DNA from 3 places in the Tumebacillus algifaecis genome. Region 3 is predicted to be linked to each of the others. Evidence: riboswitches for the same ligand, from Rfam matches in the RefSeq annotation. Region 3 holds a riboswitch; each other region holds the start of a gene.
What was found. A riboswitch is a leader RNA that binds a small molecule or an ion and turns the genes downstream of it on or off. The one in region 3 is predicted to bind cobalamin.
Positions count from the first base shown of each region.

Region 1 (5,984 bases), 890 kb from region 3:
ACATCTCGTCTGGGTCGGACGGTACGGGTTTGCTGCGCTGTTCTTGCTGCTCGGTGTTGCGCTATTGCTCCGAAAAGGAGATTCGAGTAAGAAGGAGCGCATGAAAGATCTGATGTAAATCTGAAAAGCCATCGCGGGCCAAGGCCGTCGCGGTGGCTTTTCTGGTTACAGGCTTTCGATGCACGCGGGCACCTCATTGCGCACGTTACCGACCAGCTTATCCACGGGGTAGGCGTACATCTCGTCCTCAGGAAAGGGGATGAGCAAGGAGTGCAGCAGTTCGGCGTCGTGTTTGTCACGGTCGAGCCACAGCGCTTCGTCCTCGCGGCGGAGGATGACCGGCATGCGGTCGTGAATCGGGGCGACCAACGAGTTGGGTTTGGTGGTGAGGATTGTACAGGTGTGCAATCGGTTGCCATCTGGGGCGGTCCACGATTCGTAGAGGCCCGCGAAGGCGAAGAGATCATGGTTTTTCAGCAAAATTCGCATCGGTTGCTTGCCGCCTTGGGTCGTTTGCCATTCGTAAAAACTGTCGGCGGGAATCAGGCAGCGTTTGCGGAGAAAGGCGCTTTTGAAGGCTGGTTTTTCCCGCACCGTCTCCGATTTGGCGTTGATCATCTTGTACCCGATCTTTTCGTCTTTCGCCCACGGCGGCACCAGCCCCCACTTGAGCTGACCGATCCGGTTCTGTCCTGCGCTTTGGATCACAGCGGTAATGTTTTGTCCGGGCGCGATGTTGTAGCGGGGTCGGTAGTCATAGGTAGGCTCGGGCACATCGAAGCGCAGAGCGAGTTGATCGGGTGTGATGGTCAGGGTGAATCGTCCGCACATAGGAACACCTCCTCTGATCATGATACCACGAGCGGAGTCAAGGAGGAGAAATCAGGAGAGAAGTGAAAGTACAACGGGACAGAAAAGGAGGGCGACACGGGATGCAGTTGGAGACGAAACAGAACGGTCGATTTGAAAAATTGGCCGCCTATGTGGAGCAGATCAACCACCTGAATGGTGGGAGCGGGTCGGCACTTCTGGTCATCCAGCGGGATGAGATCGTGATGGAGCGATACGCTGGCTTTCATTCACATGCGGCAGGGGCGCGGAAGGTGACAGCCAGCTCGCAGTTCAATGTCGCCTCGGCCAGAAAAAGCTACATTGGATTGGCGGCGGCGTGGGCCATATATGCAGGAAAGCTTGGCGGTCTGGACGATCTCGTGCTCGACTATCTGCCAGAGTATGACGACGATTTGCTACAGGGGACGACGATCCGGCATCTTGTGACGCATACGCATGGCTTGCATGCTGATGCCGATGGCAAGCTGTATCGCGAGTTTGCTCCAGGAAGTTCGTGGGCCTATCGCGGGGTGAATGTGGTGATGATGACGGAGATCATCCGCCGTGCGACGGGGAAGACGGTGGCAGAAATTTTGCAGGACACGGTGTTCGGGCCGCTCGGATTCACAGAGACCGGATGGCGCACAGAAGCTACGGAGCAGTTGGTGTCGGTGATTTTGGATCGGCCGGAGGAGACGGAGTTGGTGCTGGGCACAGATGGCAGCGGGGACGGAATGCAGCGCAATCTGTTTGTCTCGGCGCGCGAGTTCGCCATGTGGGGGTACTTGCATCTGACGCGCGGGCGAGTGAACGGCAGACAGGTCGTGCCTGCGGAACTTGTACGGCTGGCGACAGAGGTGCAAAGTCCTGAGCTGTCCGATCCCGATCTGCCTTCGATCGGCTGTTTTTGGTATGTGCAGGATCGGCAGGCTTTGCGAAGTGAGATTGGCTCTACGGTTCCCAAAGGCTCGTATCAAATTCTTGGCGTGACAGGTCCGGCCCTGTTGGTGGTGCCGGAAGAGGAGCTTGTCGTCGTCAGGATGTGCAACAAACGTTATAACTACAGCGGACCGGATGGGGACTATCTGCACTACCTCCGTGAGTTTGGCGACTGTGTGATGCGGTGTGTACGCTGAGTCGAGCAGTTTTACCTATACTGTAATCGAAGTATTTTACACAGACGGAGAAAAACAGTTGCGGTTTATGCTCTCGTCCAGTCTGTATGCTATGCCTGCGACCACCGTGCATAGCAAGATTTTGGGTCTGAAGTGGCTTGAAGCGGACGGGTAATCTGTGCTTAAATGGCGCAGAAGCAATCAGGAGCCGTACAAGTAGCTCAAGACGAAAAGCAAAGCCGGTTTGCTCGAACGGATCGAAGCGGCGGTGCGATATGAACAGGAGTGAGCACATGGAACGAGAGAAGCGACAAGGCATGACGCTGGTCTACACCGGTGATGGCAAAGGCAAGACGACCGCGGCGATGGGGCTGTGCGTGCGAGCGGTCGGGCGTGGGTACAAGGTACTGATTTTGCAGTTTATCAAGTCGCCGGAGCGTACCTATGGTGAGCAGATCGCCTTGGAAAAATTGGGCGTGGAAATCCGCCAGCTCGGGATCGGGTTTACCTGGACGAAGACGCCGGAGGAGCATCGGGCGGCACTGAAAAGCGCTTGGACGGTGGCGAAGGAGAGCGTGCTGTCGGGGGAGTACGATCTGGTGATTTTGGATGAGTTGAACAATGCGCTGTCGATCGAGCGCTTTCCTGTGGCCGATGTGTTGCCGTTGGCAGAGGTGCTCGAAGCGATCCGAACTCGCCCGCATTACGTGCACCTGTTGATCACCGGGCGCAACGCTTTGCCAGAAGTGATCGAACTTGCCGACTTGGTGACGGAGATGAACCCGGTCAAGCATTACTATGACGAAGGCATCCCCGCTGTTTTTGGCATCGAGTATTGATTTTTCGCGCGGCTTGCCGTAGTCTATGAGCTAGAAAAATGGATGTCAATCGACAGGTGCCCGTCACGACGGGAGAATAGGGAAGCAAACGCGCGGGCCCGCCGCTGTATTCGGGGACCCTCTCTGACCACTGGACCGATTCGGTCTGGGAAGGACAGGGAAGATGGGGATGATCCGAGAGCCAGAAGACCTGCCTGTCGAGATGGATCGTTTTGTTTGGATTTGGAAAGTCCAAGCCTTTTTAGGCTTGGACTTTTTCTATTTTCTTGAAGGGATGATGTGCGATGATCAATGCGGCAAAAGAACGTTGGGACATTTTGACGAAACCGCCGGGAAGCCTCGGGAAACTGGAGGAGATCGGAATTCGTTTGGCAGGGTTGCAAGGCACGGTGTTCCCGAAGGTGGAGCAGCGCGCCGTGGTGGTGATGTGCGGCGATCATGGTGTGACCGAGGAAGGGGTGAGCGCGTTCCCATCCGCTGTAACGGGGCTGATGATGCAAAACTTCGCCAACGGCAAAGCGGCGGTGAACGTGTTGGCCCGGCAGATGAACTGTGCGGTGCATGTGGTCGATGTCGGCAGTCGGGTGGAAGGAGACGTGCCGGGCGTGCTCTCGCGAAAGGTGCGCATGGGCACAGCCAATCTGGCAAAAGGGCCAGCGATGACGAAAGAGGAGGCCCAGCAGGCGATCGCAGTCGGCGTGGAGACGGTCGAACGGTTGCATACGCAAGGCGTGCAGGTGGTCGCACTTGGCGAGATGGGCATTGGAAACACGACGCCGAGCGCGGCGCTGGCCGCCGTTTTGCTCGGGCGAGCTGAGTGGATCGCAGAAGCAGTGGGCGAGGAACAAGCGGGTTCCAAAATGAGTCCTGACGAGTGCGCACCGTCTGCCAGTGCGGAGAACGAGGCGGCGCTGTTGCAGTTGGTCGGTCGCGGAACTGGCATCGCGGATGAGCAAGTGTTGCACAAGGCGCGCATCATCGCGCAGGCGATCGCGGTCAATCGGCCGGATGCGAACGATCCGCTCGATGTGCTCGCCAAACTGGGCGGGCTGGAAATCGCCGGGCTGGTCGGTGTCGTCCTCGGCGCGTGGGAGCGCAAGATGGCGGTGATCGTGGACGGCGTGATCGCGGCGGCGGCGGCGCTGGTCGCCGTACGGATGGAAGAACGGGTGAAACAGGCACTGTTCGCGTCGCATCTTTCCCAGGAGCCTGCCCACCTTGCCCTGTTGCAGGAAATCGGGTTGGAACCACTGTTGATGTTGGAGATGCGCCTCGGGGAAGGAACGGGGGCGGTGCTGGCGATTCCGCTGTTGGAAGCCGCTTGTCGATTGGTGTCGGAGATGGCCACGTTTGCCGATTTAGGTCTCGACAAGCCCTAATTTTTCACCTATACTTTGAATCGTTCGATCACAAATAAATAGGATAACGTTCAGGTGCTCGCAAGAGCTTAAAAGGGAAGCCGGTGTAAGTCCGGCACGGTCCCGCCACTGTAATTTGGGTAGCATCCTCTAACAAGCCACTGTTTCACGATGGGAAGGCAGAGGATGTGATGATCCATGAGTCAGGAGACCTACCTGTATTGTTTTCCATACCTTCTTACGGGGATATAAGAGGGGTGGGCGATCGTTTGTCATGAATGCTTTTTTGTGAATGCATTTGCATGTGGACGTTTAGACGCCTTCCTTCGGGGAGGCGTTTTTTATTTGAAATTTTCAGATGGGAGATGAACGAGATGCGCGGGAAGCTGTTGATCATCGGTTTTGGACCGGGGAGTTTTCAACACATCACGGAGCGTGCGCGCGAGGCGCTTCAGGAGTCGGACGTGATCATCGGGTATAACACTTATGTCGATCTGATCCGCGGGCTGTTGACCGATCAAGAGATCGTGCGTACGGGCATGACCGAAGAGGTGAGCCGAGCGATCGAAGCGGTGCGCCAAGCGGAGATGGGCAAAAAGGTGGCGGTGATCTCCTCGGGCGATGCTGGCGTATACGGCATGGCCGGCCTCGTCTATGAGGTGCTGGTGCAAAAAGGCTGGCGGGAAGCGGACGGCGTGGAAGTGGAAGTGATCCCGGGCATCTCGGCGATCAACTCCTGCGCTTCGTTGCTTGGGGCACCTGTGATGCACGATGCCTGCACGATCTCGCTCAGTGACCACTTGACACCGTGGGAGCTGATCGCACGCCGGGTGGAAGCGGCAGGTATGGGTGACTTTATTGTCGCGCTGTACAATCCGCGCTCCGGAAAGCGCACGCGGCAGATCGTGGAGACACAAAAGATTTTGCTGAAATACCGTGCGGCCGATACTCCGGTCGGACTGGTGAAAAGCGCGTATCGCGATCGCCAGTCGGTGATTCTGACCACACTCGGCGAGATGCTCGAACATGACATCGGAATGCTGACGACGGTGATCATCGGCAACAGCACTACGTTTGTGTATGACGGAAAAATGATCACGCCGCGCGGGTATCAGCGCAAGTACACGTTGGACCGAGCGGAGCAACCGATCCGAGCGAATGAGCGCCTGAAAGCGGAGCACGAACCGTGGGCACTCCACGGCGGCGTCACGGAGCGACCGACTGGAGGAGATAGCGGATCGGTCACGTTGCCAGATGATGCTAACACGGCGGCTGAGACGCTGGCCGAAACGCAAAGGAGCGAGCCCGAGCAGGACGGGGCGAGTGTTGTAAGCGGGGTGTGCGAAGGTGAGGATGTGCTTCGCACAGCGCCTGCGAAAAGCGCGCAACCGCTCGACTTGGCTCTGCAGGCCGTTCAGATGCTGGCCGAACGCGGGGTTGTGAGCAGCAAAGCGGTACAACAGCCGACCCTCAACCCGTTTGACGCGATGCCAGCCATTTTGGAAATCGCCGTCTCACCTGGGGTGGGCAACAAGAAGTTGAACGCGCGTCAATTGGCCACGCTGATCGAAGCGGCGGGTGAGGACGGCGAGATCGAGTACACGCCGCACCATTATGTGTTGCTGCGCGTGACGACCAAAGAGCCGGAGCAGATCGCCGCCCAGTTGCAAGCTGTCGGGCTCCTCGTGCAGCCGATCGGTGACGTGGTGCAGATCAAAGCATGCGACTTCTGCAATGGGGAGAAGTCGCAGTCGATCCCGGAAGCGGATGAAATCGCCAAACGATTCCAAGGGCTTGCCGTTCCTAAGGAACTGAAGATCGGTTTTGCAGGCTGTGCGATG
Region 1 covers NZ_CP022657.1:3,830,472-3,836,455, reverse strand. Annotated here, with positions in the region: gene CIG75_RS16975 (hypothetical protein) at 1-118, shown strand, start outside; gene CIG75_RS16970 (SOS response-associated peptidase) at 166-831, opposite strand; gene CIG75_RS16965 (serine hydrolase domain-containing protein) at 933-1,967, shown strand; gene cobO (cob(I)yrinic acid a,c-diamide adenosyltransferase) at 2,222-2,785, shown strand; cobalamin riboswitch at 2,823-2,997, shown strand; gene CIG75_RS16955 (nicotinate-nucleotide--dimethylbenzimidazole phosphoribosyltransferase) at 3,070-4,164, shown strand; cobalamin riboswitch at 4,200-4,377, shown strand; gene cobJ (precorrin-3B C(17)-methyltransferase) at 4,518-5,984, shown strand, end outside.
Region 1: linked by a shared signal. The riboswitch ahead of cobJ (precorrin-3B C(17)-methyltransferase) and the one ahead of CIG75_RS01060 (energy-coupling factor ABC transporter permease) in region 3 are both predicted to bind cobalamin.

Region 2 (5,984 bases), 930 kb from region 3:
GATGCGGCAGCGACTAGGTTGTTTGACTGCATCTGCGTCGCCACATTTTGCATCAGATTGCGCAACAAAGTAACGTCCTTGAGCAGACGTTCGATCGCAATGCCTTCTGGACGATCTTGCTCCTCTGCAAAATGGAAGGGCAGGCGCATCCCTTCTTGACGCAAACGTTCGATGATTTTCACATGCTGCGGCAGCTGGTTCATCTTGTATACAAACTCCTTTCCAGGAAAAGAGGGTTCGGTTAGATTCGTTACTTGTAGCATAGGTGATAATGATTCTCGTTGTCAAGGATTCTGTACAAAAAACAGTGGTAGAACGCAGGAAGCGGCTGTATAGATATGAAGGGGAGCATATCCAAAAATGGAAGGTTTCGTTTATAATAGAATTAAAAATTGAAGGAGTCGTCCAGCATGCTTGAGATCAAAAAGTTAGGACTTGAAGATACAGAATTATTTGCCAAACTGTACCGCAACGCGTACCCGGGTTTTGGCGGCACGCTGGAGCAAGTGGTAGCTTCGATGAAGCGCTTTTTCAGCTTTCCGGAGCGCACGTTTTACGGAGTCTTCCGTGAGCAAACGATGGTCGGCGGCATGTGCCTGCTCGATTTTGAGATGAACCTGCGCGGTCAAGGCATGGTTCCGGTGGGCGGCGTCGCGTTGGTCGCAGTCGATCTCTTGTATAAAAAAGAGAAGATCGCCAAGGAGATCATGACTTTCTCACTTCAGCATTTCCGTGAAAAAGGGACCAGCTTTGTCACGCTGTTTCCGTTTCGCATGTCCTTCTATAATCAGATGGGCTTCGGTGCGGGCGTCGAGCACCGTCGCTTCAGCATCGAGCCGTCCAACCTGCCGCGCTATACGAGCAAGGACAATTTGGAAATTCTGACGAGCGACAACCTCGAAGAAGTGGTCGCCTGCTACAACCGCTACAGTCTGACGCGCAATGGACTGACCCCGTTGTCTGCGCACCATCTCGAAGGGTTCTTCAAGGCGGACAGCGCCCGCGTCGTCGGCTTCCGCGAAGACGGTGTGTTGAAAGGCTATATGTTGATGCGTTTCATCAAAGATCACATGCTGGTCAACCAGATCTATATCCCGCACATCGTCTACGAGAGCGATCAGGCCTTGCAGGAGCTGTTCACCTTCTTGCACAGCCAAGCGGACCAGTTCCACCGCGTCAACATCAGCACACAAGATGAGGGGATTCATTACTTGTTGAGCACCACATCGACGAACATGCACGATGTGTTCGATTCGATCTTCCTCGAAACCAGCGTCAGTGGTTGCGGGTTGATGGTGCGCGTGGTCGATGTTCCAAAGTTGTTTGCCGAATTGCAAAAACACAACTTCAACGGGGAGACGTTCAAGCTGAAGCTGACCCTCGAAGACAGCTTTCTCCCGCAAAACGAGGCCAGCACGTTGCTGTATTTCGACGAAGGCCGTCCGCAGATGGTGACCGAGGGTCCGGTCGATGCCGAACTGACGCTTCCTGTCGCCGATTTTTCCAGCTTGCTCGCAGGCACGACCACGTTCGACCGCCTGCACCGCTTAGGTTTGGCCAAGCTGTCCGATGCGGCGCATGTGGAGACGCTGACCCGGCTGTTCCGCACCAATGAGAAGATGATGTGCATGTTTGCGTTTTAGGAGTGAGCTGGTATAGTAAAACTACAACTGCATAAGTCGGCAGTAAGGTGCCCTCGCACATAGCACGAGGGGTAACAGGGAATCGGGTGCAAATCCCGAGCGGTCCCGCCACTGTAACCGGGGAGCTATCTCTCAGCAATGTCACTCAATCCACGTTGGGGAAGACGAGAGAACGCGATGATTCGGAAGCCAGGAGACCTACCTTGCTCGCTACACCAAGCAACCTTCGCGGAAAGGAACGGTGTGTCCACTTGACGATCTCATTTTGATGTCGTCCACTTCGTTGTACACGCCCCAACCCAACCCTATCGGTTGGGTTTTTTGTTTGGCTACAGCAGTATCGTTCAAAAAGGAGTGTATTACGATGACACAGTTCAGCAAGCCAAGTAGTGAGTCGAGAACCAGCATGACCGATCTCGTATTTCCACCGGACACCAACCATCACAAAACGATCTTTGGCGGCAAAGTGATGGCCTATGTCGATAAAATCGCCTGCATCGCCGCGATGCGGCACAGTCGCAAACCGGTGGTTACGGTCGGCAGTGACAATTTCGATTTTTTAGCGCCGATCAAGACGGGGGAAGCGATCAATCTGGAGGCGTATGTCACATGGGTGCACAAAACCTCGATGGAAGTCTATGTGAAGGTGGAATCGGAGAACCTGCTGACCGGAGAGCGACAATTGACGGCAAGGGCCTATCTGACGTTTATCGCATTAGATGAGGAAGGGAAGCCGACTGCGGTGCCGCAAGTTGTACCGCAATCTGCTGAGGAGCGCAGGCAGTACGAATTGGCAGAAGGACGCTATGCGGTGCGGATGGAACGTCGGAAGAAGATGGCGCAGGAACAATTGTAAGCGAATGGAGTGATCTCTTTGCACCTTCTGTTCGCAAGGGCGTCTGCAGCTGAGCGCAAACGACAGAGGATGGAGAGGACCCCAAACAGCAAAGGAGCCCGCGTGGACTCCTTTGCTGTTTCTGCATTTTATACACGCGAGGAAACAAACGGGCAACGCGATTACTTGTTCTCCGCCAAAAAGGCGTTGATGATTTTTTGAATCGATTCGAGCGGGATTTGAATCATCGTCTTCATCAAATGTGGGATCGGGCGTCCACCCAACGTATATTGGTCGTCTTTTAAGCTTTTCAGAAGTTCTCTGTAGGGAAATTCGAAAGGTCGCTCAGTGCCGACAGTTAGTTTGACGGGGCGAGGGTCGTCGGTGCGCCCGAGCAAGTAATCGAGCGAGACGTTGAGGTTGTCCGCAATGTTGACCAAGGTCGCATAGTTAGGCTCGCGAGTGCCGTTTTCGTAGTTGGAGAGTGCGCTTTTGGTCAGATTCAAGATGTCTGCAAACTTCTGCTGCGAAAGGCCGCTTTTGACTCGAAGTGCTGATAATCGTTCACAAAATGTGTTTGTCACACATACGCCCCCTTCTTAAAATCACGTAATGTGATTGCCATTTCCTCCCCATCCTATCATGGTGATTCTCATTCGTATAGAGCAAAATGGTACACATAATGTGTACTTGCTGTACTTTGCGTTGAACTGTTCACGATACGTATCTATAATGATTGCATATAGGTTTCGAAGTGTGGGCGGGAGGGCGCATGAAAAACGAGAAGATGGCAGCATTGCGCGGTGATCGAACGCAAAAGGAAATGGCGAATGAGATTGGGATTCCGGTCAGCACTTATGCGATGATCGAGGCAGGGCACAGGTTTCCGCGCAGGGAACTGCAGATCAAGTTGGCGCGGTTTTTCAAGCTGACGGTCGATGAGTTGTTTTTCGACCAAGCAGGTGTGGAGGAGAAGGAGTAGCTGACAGCATAGCGGTTCGATTGGCCCAGCTCGGAAGGGCTTGGCACACGGAGAACTCTGCTCCGTCGCTCGCTTGACAAATTTTGATCGCGGAGAGTAGGATTACCTGTGTGTATGGGCAGTATGGATAATAGGTAGACTCATTACGGTTACTAGAGCTTAGGAGAGACAGGTCAGATTGTACCTGGACATCATGCAGTCCGATGATTGGCTTCCATCAGGTGACTCTCTTTGGACGGATGGGTACCTGATGGAGCGCCTTTCTTGCAACAGGTGCAATCCTGACCCGCCTCTTCTATTGTTTTACAAGGGGATTAGAGTGCGGATGCTTGCAACACTTTGATCCCCCAATAAATGCATTTGAGTGTCTCAGCCGTCGCTGCGCTGAGCAGTGAAAAGATGAGCAGCCTTGTTTGGAAACGCTTGGTGTTCAGTTGGAGCCATAGTTTTTTGTTCAAAACAAAAACTCCCTTTTCTGGCCTGCATGACATCGTTTTGATTGTAACTGGAACAATCTGCTTATGCAATGGTTGTAAACATATTTTTTCATAAGTGTAATCAATGGGGCTGACAATTGAATCTTGCTAAAAAGCAGAAGCGAAGCACACATGTTGTGCTTCGCTTCTTTTGGTTAGAGTGATTTCATAAACGTTTCCAAGCGATCCATCGCCTCTTGCAACTGCTCCATCGACGAAGCATAGGAGATGCGAATGAATCCTTCACCCAGTGGAGAAAATGCAACGCCGGGCACGACGGCGACCCGAGCTTGTTCGAGCAGGCGGGTGGCGAAGTCGAAGGAGGACAGGCCGAATTTTCGGATCGAGGGGAAAAGGTAGAACGCTCCGCTCGGCTTGACCAGATCAAAGCCCATGGCGAGCAGGCGAGCACAGACGTAATCGCGGCGCTGGCGATATTCTTCACGCATCGGTGCGGCGTCGTCGATCCCTGCTGTCAGCGCTTCTAACGCAGCATACTGCGAGATCGAGGAAGCGCAGGCGGCATTGTATTGATGGACTTTGACCATCTGTTTTGTTAGATAGGCGGGGGCAAACGTAAGGCCGATGCGCCAGCCGGTCATCGAGTGTGATTTGGACAACCCGTTGATGACGATCGTCTTTTCGCGCATCGCAGGCTGCGCGGCGATCGACGCATGCGTTCCTTCATATAGTAGTTCGCTATAAATCTCATCGGAGATGACGAAGACATCGCGGTCGCGCAACACTTCGGCGATCGCCTGCAAGCTGTCCGCATCTTGAACCACTCCGGTCGGATTGGACGGTGTGGGCAAGATCAGGCAACGGGTCTTGTCGGTCAACGCCCGTTGCACCATCTCGGCGGTGACGCGAAATTCGGTTTCTGTCGTATCCAAATAGACTGGAACTGCACCGCACAGGGAGATCAGCGGCTCGTAGCCTGGGTAGATCGGGCCTGGCAGTAGCACTTCTACTCCTTCAGTTAAGATCGTGCGCAGCGCGATGTCGAGCGCTTCGGATGCGCCGTTGGTGACGATGATCTCCGTGTCCGGGGAGTAGGAAAGACCGTATTTGGCAGACAAAAAAGCGCTGGCTGCTGCTCGCAACTCAGGCAGTCCGGCGTTGGGTGTGTAAGAAGTGCGGTTGTTTGCGATGGCAGTTTGACCTGCCGTCTTGATATGCTCTGGAGTTGGGAAGTCGGGCTGGCCGAGTGTGAGTGAGATCGCGTCTGGGTATTCGGCTGCGATCATCGCAAACTTGCGAATGCCCGACATTTGAATGTCCCGTACGCGCTGGTTGAGCAAGTGTTCCATCATCGATCATCCTTTTTCCGATTTGACGTTCTCCCTATCTTACTCCAAGAGCGGCCAAGAAAAAAGCAACCCTTCCGATTTTTCATCCTTCCGAATGCGCAAAGTCTCGGGCGTGGCAAATGGGTCAGAGCTGTGCGGAACGGGCTTATTTGATCTGCCCACGAAAAAGGGATCTGCTCGGTGGAGCAAATCCCTTTTTCGTGGGTGACCCGTTGATTAGCAGGGAGGAATGAGCAGGATAAACAACACGAAGATGATCAGGAAGACGACCGCCCAACGCGTGTGTGGACCAAGTGCACCGTACATAACAAAGTCACCCCCTTCGAAATGTTGATGATACAGTAGATGTCAAAGAGGACAAGTTTGCAACTGACAAGTGTCCAACTCGGTCATGCAGTAGATGTTTATGGTACAATGAGTAAAATTTTTCGTCGTTGAGGAGGATGTGCGTCATGCTGAAACACGTATTATTTGAAGGCGCTGAATTGCGTCTACTGGAGGAATTTCATGCTGAGGAGTTCTTTCGTTTGACCGATGCGAATCGTGAGCATCTGCGCGAGTGGTTGCCGTTCGTAGATGGAGTGCAGGCGGTGGAGAACACGCTCGGATTCATTAAGATGGGCCGAGAGCAATATGCGAACAACCAAGGCACACACTACGGGATCTTTTATGAAGGTCAGCTCGCAGGCGTGATCGGCTATCATTTTATCGATTGGAGCAACCGTGGCACTTCGATCG
Region 2 covers NZ_CP022657.1:3,788,248-3,794,231, reverse strand. Annotated here, with positions in the region: gene CIG75_RS16780 (IucA/IucC family C-terminal-domain containing protein) at 1-203, opposite strand, end outside; gene CIG75_RS16775 (GNAT family N-acetyltransferase) at 411-1,643, shown strand; cobalamin riboswitch at 1,672-1,863, shown strand; gene CIG75_RS16770 (acyl-CoA thioesterase) at 2,008-2,499, shown strand; gene CIG75_RS16765 (helix-turn-helix domain-containing protein) at 2,661-3,062, opposite strand; gene CIG75_RS16760 (helix-turn-helix transcriptional regulator) at 3,251-3,460, shown strand; gene CIG75_RS20825 (hypothetical protein) at 3,775-3,918, opposite strand; gene CIG75_RS16755 (aminotransferase A) at 4,092-5,246, opposite strand; gene CIG75_RS16750 (GNAT family N-acetyltransferase) at 5,699-5,984, shown strand, end outside.
Region 2: linked by a shared signal. The riboswitch ahead of CIG75_RS16770 (acyl-CoA thioesterase) and the one ahead of CIG75_RS01060 (energy-coupling factor ABC transporter permease) in region 3 are both predicted to bind cobalamin.

Region 3 (5,984 bases):
AAGATCAAACACAAATTGGGCGAGGCGACCGTTACGAAAAACCCGAAGAAAGTGGTCGTGTTCGACTTTGGCGCGCTCGACACGCTGGATAAGCTCGGCGTGGAAGTGGCTGGCGTTGCGCAAGGCAGCATCCCGCCCTATCTGAACAAGTACAAAGATGCTAAGTACGTAAACGTCGGTTCTCTGAAAGAGCCAGATTTTGAAAAAATCAGCTCGCTCAACCCCGACCTGATCCTGATCTCCGGTCGTCAACAAGAGGCGTATCCGGAACTACAAAAGCTTGCTCCGACCGTTTATGTCGGCGTGGATAACGCGCGCTTCATGGAATCGTTCAAAGAGAACATGAACACGATCGGCCAAATTTTCGGCAAAGAAGCGGATGTTCAAAAAGAGATTGCCGAGATCGAGAAGAAAGTGAAAGTGATCAGCGACAAAGCGAAGTCGAGCGGCAAAAACGCTTTGGTCATCCTTGCGAACGAAGGTGCGATCAGTGCGTACGGTCCGGGCTCCAGATTTGGTCTGGTGCATGACGTGATGGGCATCACCGCTGTTGAGAAAAACTTGGAAGTTTCGACGCACGGTCAAAGCATCACCTTTGAGTTTGTCGCTGAGAAGAACCCGGACTACCTGTTTGTTGTCGATCGCGGTGCAGTCGCAGGCAGCGACGGGAAAAGCACAGCGAGCGCGCTGGTGGAAAACGATTTGGTAAAGAAAACGAAAGCGTTCAAAAACGGCAAGATCGTCTATCTCGACCCGAATTACTGGTACCTCTCCGGCGGCGGTCTGGTGTCCGTCTCCGAGATGATCAACCAAGTCTACGAAAAATTCGAATAGTCAAAGCACAGAAAAAGGCACTCGCTACGGAGTGCCTTTTTCTGTGTCTTGGCCTTGGAGCAGTCGTTTAAAGGATGAGACATCGCGCGGTGGCTCGATGTCGTGGCGGCGTGCCTCGGGCAGCGCCTGCCAAAGTTGGTACAGGATCGGTAGTTCCAATCCAAGGGCTGTGATCTGCTCTTCGTTTTGGAAGACCTCGGCGGGAGGTCCGGCCAGCACGCAACGGCCGTGATCCAAGACCAGCATCCAGTCCGCATAGGCGTAGGCCAGATTCATGTCGTGTGTGGCCATCACCGTCGTGACCCCTTGGGAATGCACGCGTTCCAGTTCTTCGAGCAACAGTTGTTCCGACCTACGATCCAGATAGGCGGTCGGTTCATCGAGCAGGAGCAGTTCCGGTTCCAGTGCGAGGACGCCGGCCAGCGCCACGCGCTTTTTCTGACCCAGACTTAATTGGTGCAGTGGCTGATCGGCCAACTCTGTCAATTTTAACTGGTTCAGGATGCTGGTGGTGCGCGCCTCGATCTGTGCTTCGGGAAGTTTCGCATTGCGCAGTCCATAAGAGATGTCTTCAAGCGGAGTGTTGAGGATCAATTGCTGTTCCGGATCTTGAAAGACGAGACCGATGTTCTGACGCAGTTTTTGGAGTGCTTTGTGCTTGTAGGTCAGTGGCTCTCCTTTCCAACTGACAACGCCCGCATCGGGGCGGTTGATGCCGATCGCTTGCAGGAACAGGGTCGATTTGCCCGAACCGTTATGCCCGCAGAGCACCGTCTTTTTCCCTTGGGGAATGGAGAGTGTCAAGTTGTTCAGGGCGGGTTGCGAAGCGCCCGGATAGGAGTAGGTGAGCGACGTCACTTCGAAGATCGAGTTCATATCCATACCTCCAAACAGATCAGGACCAGCAGGCCGAGCACACTTTCCAGTCGATAGCGGAACGGGACGGGCTTGGCTTGATACGGGGCCAAACTGATCTCATCGGCAAAGCCCCGTGATAACAGGCCGTGAGAAAGACCGCGGTATTGGTGCATCGTCTTGGCAAACAGATGCACGACCAGATGGGCCAAATCGTGCAGGGAGCGCGAGAAACCAACATATCCCCCTCGGGCCCGCTGCGCGACGTTGATGTCATGTGCAGTGTCTGCCAACAAGAAGATAAAGCGGTACATGATCAGCATCAGCTCCAGGACGAGGGAGGGGACGCGCAGCCGTTTTAACACCTGTAGCAGTTCGGTGAACGGCGTGGTCAGGATCAGAAAAAACATGCAGGACAAGCAGGCTGCGATCCGCATAAACAGTTCTCCCGCGCGAAGGAGTCCGCTGTCTGTGATATAGAGTCCAGTATCAGCAAACAACGGGATGAACATCATCCCGTTGTGCTTGAGAAAGTCTGACTCCGACCCGATTTCCAACAGGAGGGCCGGGCTTCCTGCGACGAAGAACAGACAAGAGACAGCGAATAAGAGCAGAAAAGATCGGAAAGGGATACGGGCATAGCGCACGGTCCACACGATGATCCAGACGGCGATGAGCAGTTGGACGAGCGGGTGACTGGAGATGGCCAGCACAAACAGGGCGGCCGCAAAACCACATTTCCACAGCGGTGAAACGGAGCGAAATGCATTGCTGTAGGAAAGGGTGTCGATCAGCCGGATCATTGTGTTTTTGCTTGGGTGGACTTCCCTTTTAACCGTCCAAATGTGTATCCGACCACTCCAGCGCCAAGAGCTGCTTGCAAGGCGAACAACATGCTTTCCGTCTCCGAAGGCAGTTCGGTCAGCGCGTTGAACCACGGCTCATAGGTTGGATCGATCTCGAGAATCGCTTCTTCGGCAGCTCCGTCCGCTCCGCCAAATTCGGCGTTGATCAACAACAGCGGAAGCAAGGCAAGGAGGATGACGGCGAGCAAGAGGAGGGCATTTTTCATACCGATTTTCATGAACGGATAGCTCCTTTCATTTTGCGATTGAGCAGGGACAGCTCTTCTGTGTTGTATTTTTGCAGCCAGTTCCAGACCAGTACGGTCAGCAAGCCTTCACTGATCGCCAGAGGAATTTGAGTGAGTGCAAAGATGCTACCGAACTTTGCAAAGGAAGCCAAGATCCCACCCGTTTCGGAAGGAAAAGCGAGCGACAATTGCAGCGACGTGACAACATAGGTGGAGAGGTCGGCAAACATCGCAGCTGCGAAGATGGCGATTTTTTGCTGACCGGTGGTGTTCATCAGCAGCTTGTACATGAAGTAACCGACAAACGGGCCAGCCACCGCCATCGAGAAGGCGTTGGCGCCAAGCGTGGTCAGACCTCCGTGCGCCAGAAGCAGAGCTTGGAAGAGCAGGACGATCGAACCGAGCACGCTCATCGGCAGTGGGCCGAACATGACGGTGCCGAGGCCAACTCCGGTCGGATGCGAGCTGCTGCCTGTAACTGAGGGGAGTTTCAGCGCGGAGAGGACGAAGGTGAAGGCGCCGGCCATGCCGATCATCAGCTTCAATTCGGGGTTTTCTTTGGTGATCTTTACGAGGGCGCGCAGACCGAGCACAAAGAAGGGCAGGAACACAGCCCACCAGAAGAGGGACCAGCCTGGGGAGAGAAACCCTTCCATGATATGCATCGCATAGGCAGATTCAGATGCGTTCAGATACAGATAAATCGTCAGGGCGAAGGTGAGTAGCAATGGTGCGATCTTGCGAACTTTCTTCATCGTGTGTACCTCCTGTTCATGTTTAGACATAAAAAAACCAATCCATAAGCGATGGATTGGTCTAATGTACGCACAAGCAAACGACAACACAGCGTGTTGTTGTTTGAACTTCTCGTACACCACTCCTTTCCGCGAAGGATGATAGGTGTAACAAACGAGGTAGGTCTCCTGGCTTGGGATCGTCATTCTCTTTCGCCTTCCCCGATCGAGGATCGAGTGGCCTGTGGAAAGAGAACTCCCCCTATACAGTGGCGGGACCGCTCGGGATTTGCACCCGATTCCCTGTTACCCCTTGCGTTGGCAAGGGCACCTGTTTGCTCACGATATTTACTTTCCAGTCTACTATTCGGAATGCAGAGGAGAAATCCTGCCTGCTTCCCATTGATTCTGAATTTCTGGGCGCAGCAGATCTTGCTAGGTGTCGAGGGAGCGATCGCCAAGACTGTTGCGCGGGAGGTTGGGATCATGGAGCGAGTTCGCTTCCTAGCTGGTGTTGGCTGGCTCCTAGCCGAGCAGGTGGAACGGGACGTTCGGCTCGCTGTCTGGGCAATTAAAGATGCGGGAGTTCGCTTGCCAATTGTGCAAGGCGACGGTTGGCCTGATCGTTGAACAGGCCGCCGTGGTAGCAGATGACCGTTTCGATGTCGTAGCGGGTCAGCGTCTGCAGGGAGTGGATGGCGGTGTCCATGTCGAGCGTGTAATCAGGATGCGGGCCTTGCAGTTGACCGTCCACCACCATCAGCGCGTCGCCTGCGATCAACGTTTTGCTCGCCGCGTGGTACAGGCTGATATGTCCGGGCGTGTGACCTGGCGTGTCGAGGATGGTGAGGCCGCCGCCGATGGGCAGTTGTTCGCCGTCTGTCACCGTTTTGTCAACGGGTGCTTTGGGAGGATGCTGCAACATGGAGAGGAACGCGTTGCGCCACTCGACAGGCACATCGGGTGGGAGCGACGCTTCCGCCTGAGCGATCGCCGCGGGCGTAAGTTTCAAGAGTTGTTGTTCGCCTTCGATGTACGGTTTTTCCACGGCGTTGGCGAGGACTTCGATCTTCTGCGGCGCCGCTTCGAGAATGGTCGGCAAACTGCCGATGTGATCGAGGTCTTGGTGGGTCAAAATGAGATGGCTGAGCTTCTCAAACGGCAGGCCAGCCTGTTCGACCGCGGCGCGCAAGAGCGGCAGTTGGCCGGGGTATCCAGCATCGATGAGCACCGCTGTGTGTTGATCCCAGAGCAAAGTCGGAAAGATGGTTTCCACTCTTCCCATCATCGGTGCTGATATTTCGAGCATTTTCAAACCGCTGGTTGGCTGCATCTGAATCCCTCCATTTTTTGGTTCTCTTGTAGTTCGATGTGGAAAAATATGATTCCTGCTTGCATATATTTAAATATTACTATCTGTTAAAATGGAGATAAGTCGATGATGAAGATGGGAGTTGCGCTATGAAAACCAGGGCCACTTCACAACGAACAAATGGGACGGGGCGGGCGGCCAGCAGGACGACTCCCGCTCCGTCTGCCAGAAGCACGTCACATCCGATTGTGCAAATGCAACAGCTCGTGGGCAATAAACGCACGTCACAGATGCTCTACAGTCTGGTACAGGCCAAGCAATCGAGGACGTCTCAGCCTGTTGCACAGCGGATGAAGATCGTCGAGAGCGGGGAAGAGGTTGGGTTGGACGATTCGCGCGTCTATGAGTTGACGGCCGCAGCGTGGCTTCAGGCGATCAATACCGGGCAAGTGCGCGCGTCCGAGTATGAGATCAACGTGTTGCGTCAGTTACATGAAGCGTCCCAACTCGATACGGACAGCGATTCCGACATGGAGGAGGAACTGAATCCTGACCAGCGGGAACTGCTCGATCAGATGCGACCCGTTTTTGAGTCGCAGGTGAGAAAGCGCCAGGGAAAGAAACTGCCCGGGAAAAAGGTGCAGGGCGATTTGCTGGAGCACCATACGTCCGTCTTTTCGAATGATCTGGATGTTCAGGAGATGAATGCCAATTCCTACGCGATGAACATCCCTGGGATCGATCACTTGCAAGACAAGTCATCCCACCTGTTTGTGCAGGACAAAATGCATTTGTCCCAGCACACAGCGAAAATCGAAACGTACCGCGCCCACTACAAAAACCGCGGCCAGATGGCAGAAAAGCTGGTCATCGCCATGGCGAAAAACGGCAAGCGGGGTACGAACATCCGCCAGTTGTTCCAAGATGCGATCGACAACGAATCGTGGGTGCACAAAGCGGCGCTGGAAAAGATTCTTGGGGTGATCAACGGGTACCGCGATGATGACGAGATCTCAGAGGTCAAGTACGATGATGAATTGATCGAACTGGTCGCGAACAATATCGCCTTTACCGTCCCCTCTGACATTTGGGAAGCGATCTACGAACAGTACACACTTGGTCGTGTGTCGGCGAGCGAGATGAGTGCGTACATTCG
Region 3 covers NZ_CP022657.1:199,341-205,324, forward strand. Annotated here, with positions in the region: gene CIG75_RS01040 (siderophore ABC transporter substrate-binding protein) at 1-834, shown strand, start outside; gene CIG75_RS01045 (energy-coupling factor ABC transporter ATP-binding protein) at 859-1,710, opposite strand; gene cbiQ (cobalt ECF transporter T component CbiQ) at 1,707-2,492, opposite strand; gene CIG75_RS01055 (energy-coupling factor ABC transporter substrate-binding protein) at 2,489-2,773, opposite strand; gene CIG75_RS01060 (energy-coupling factor ABC transporter permease) at 2,770-3,537, opposite strand; cobalamin riboswitch at 3,679-3,866, opposite strand; gene CIG75_RS01065 (MBL fold metallo-hydrolase) at 4,088-4,849, opposite strand; gene CIG75_RS01070 (hypothetical protein) at 4,978-5,984, shown strand, end outside.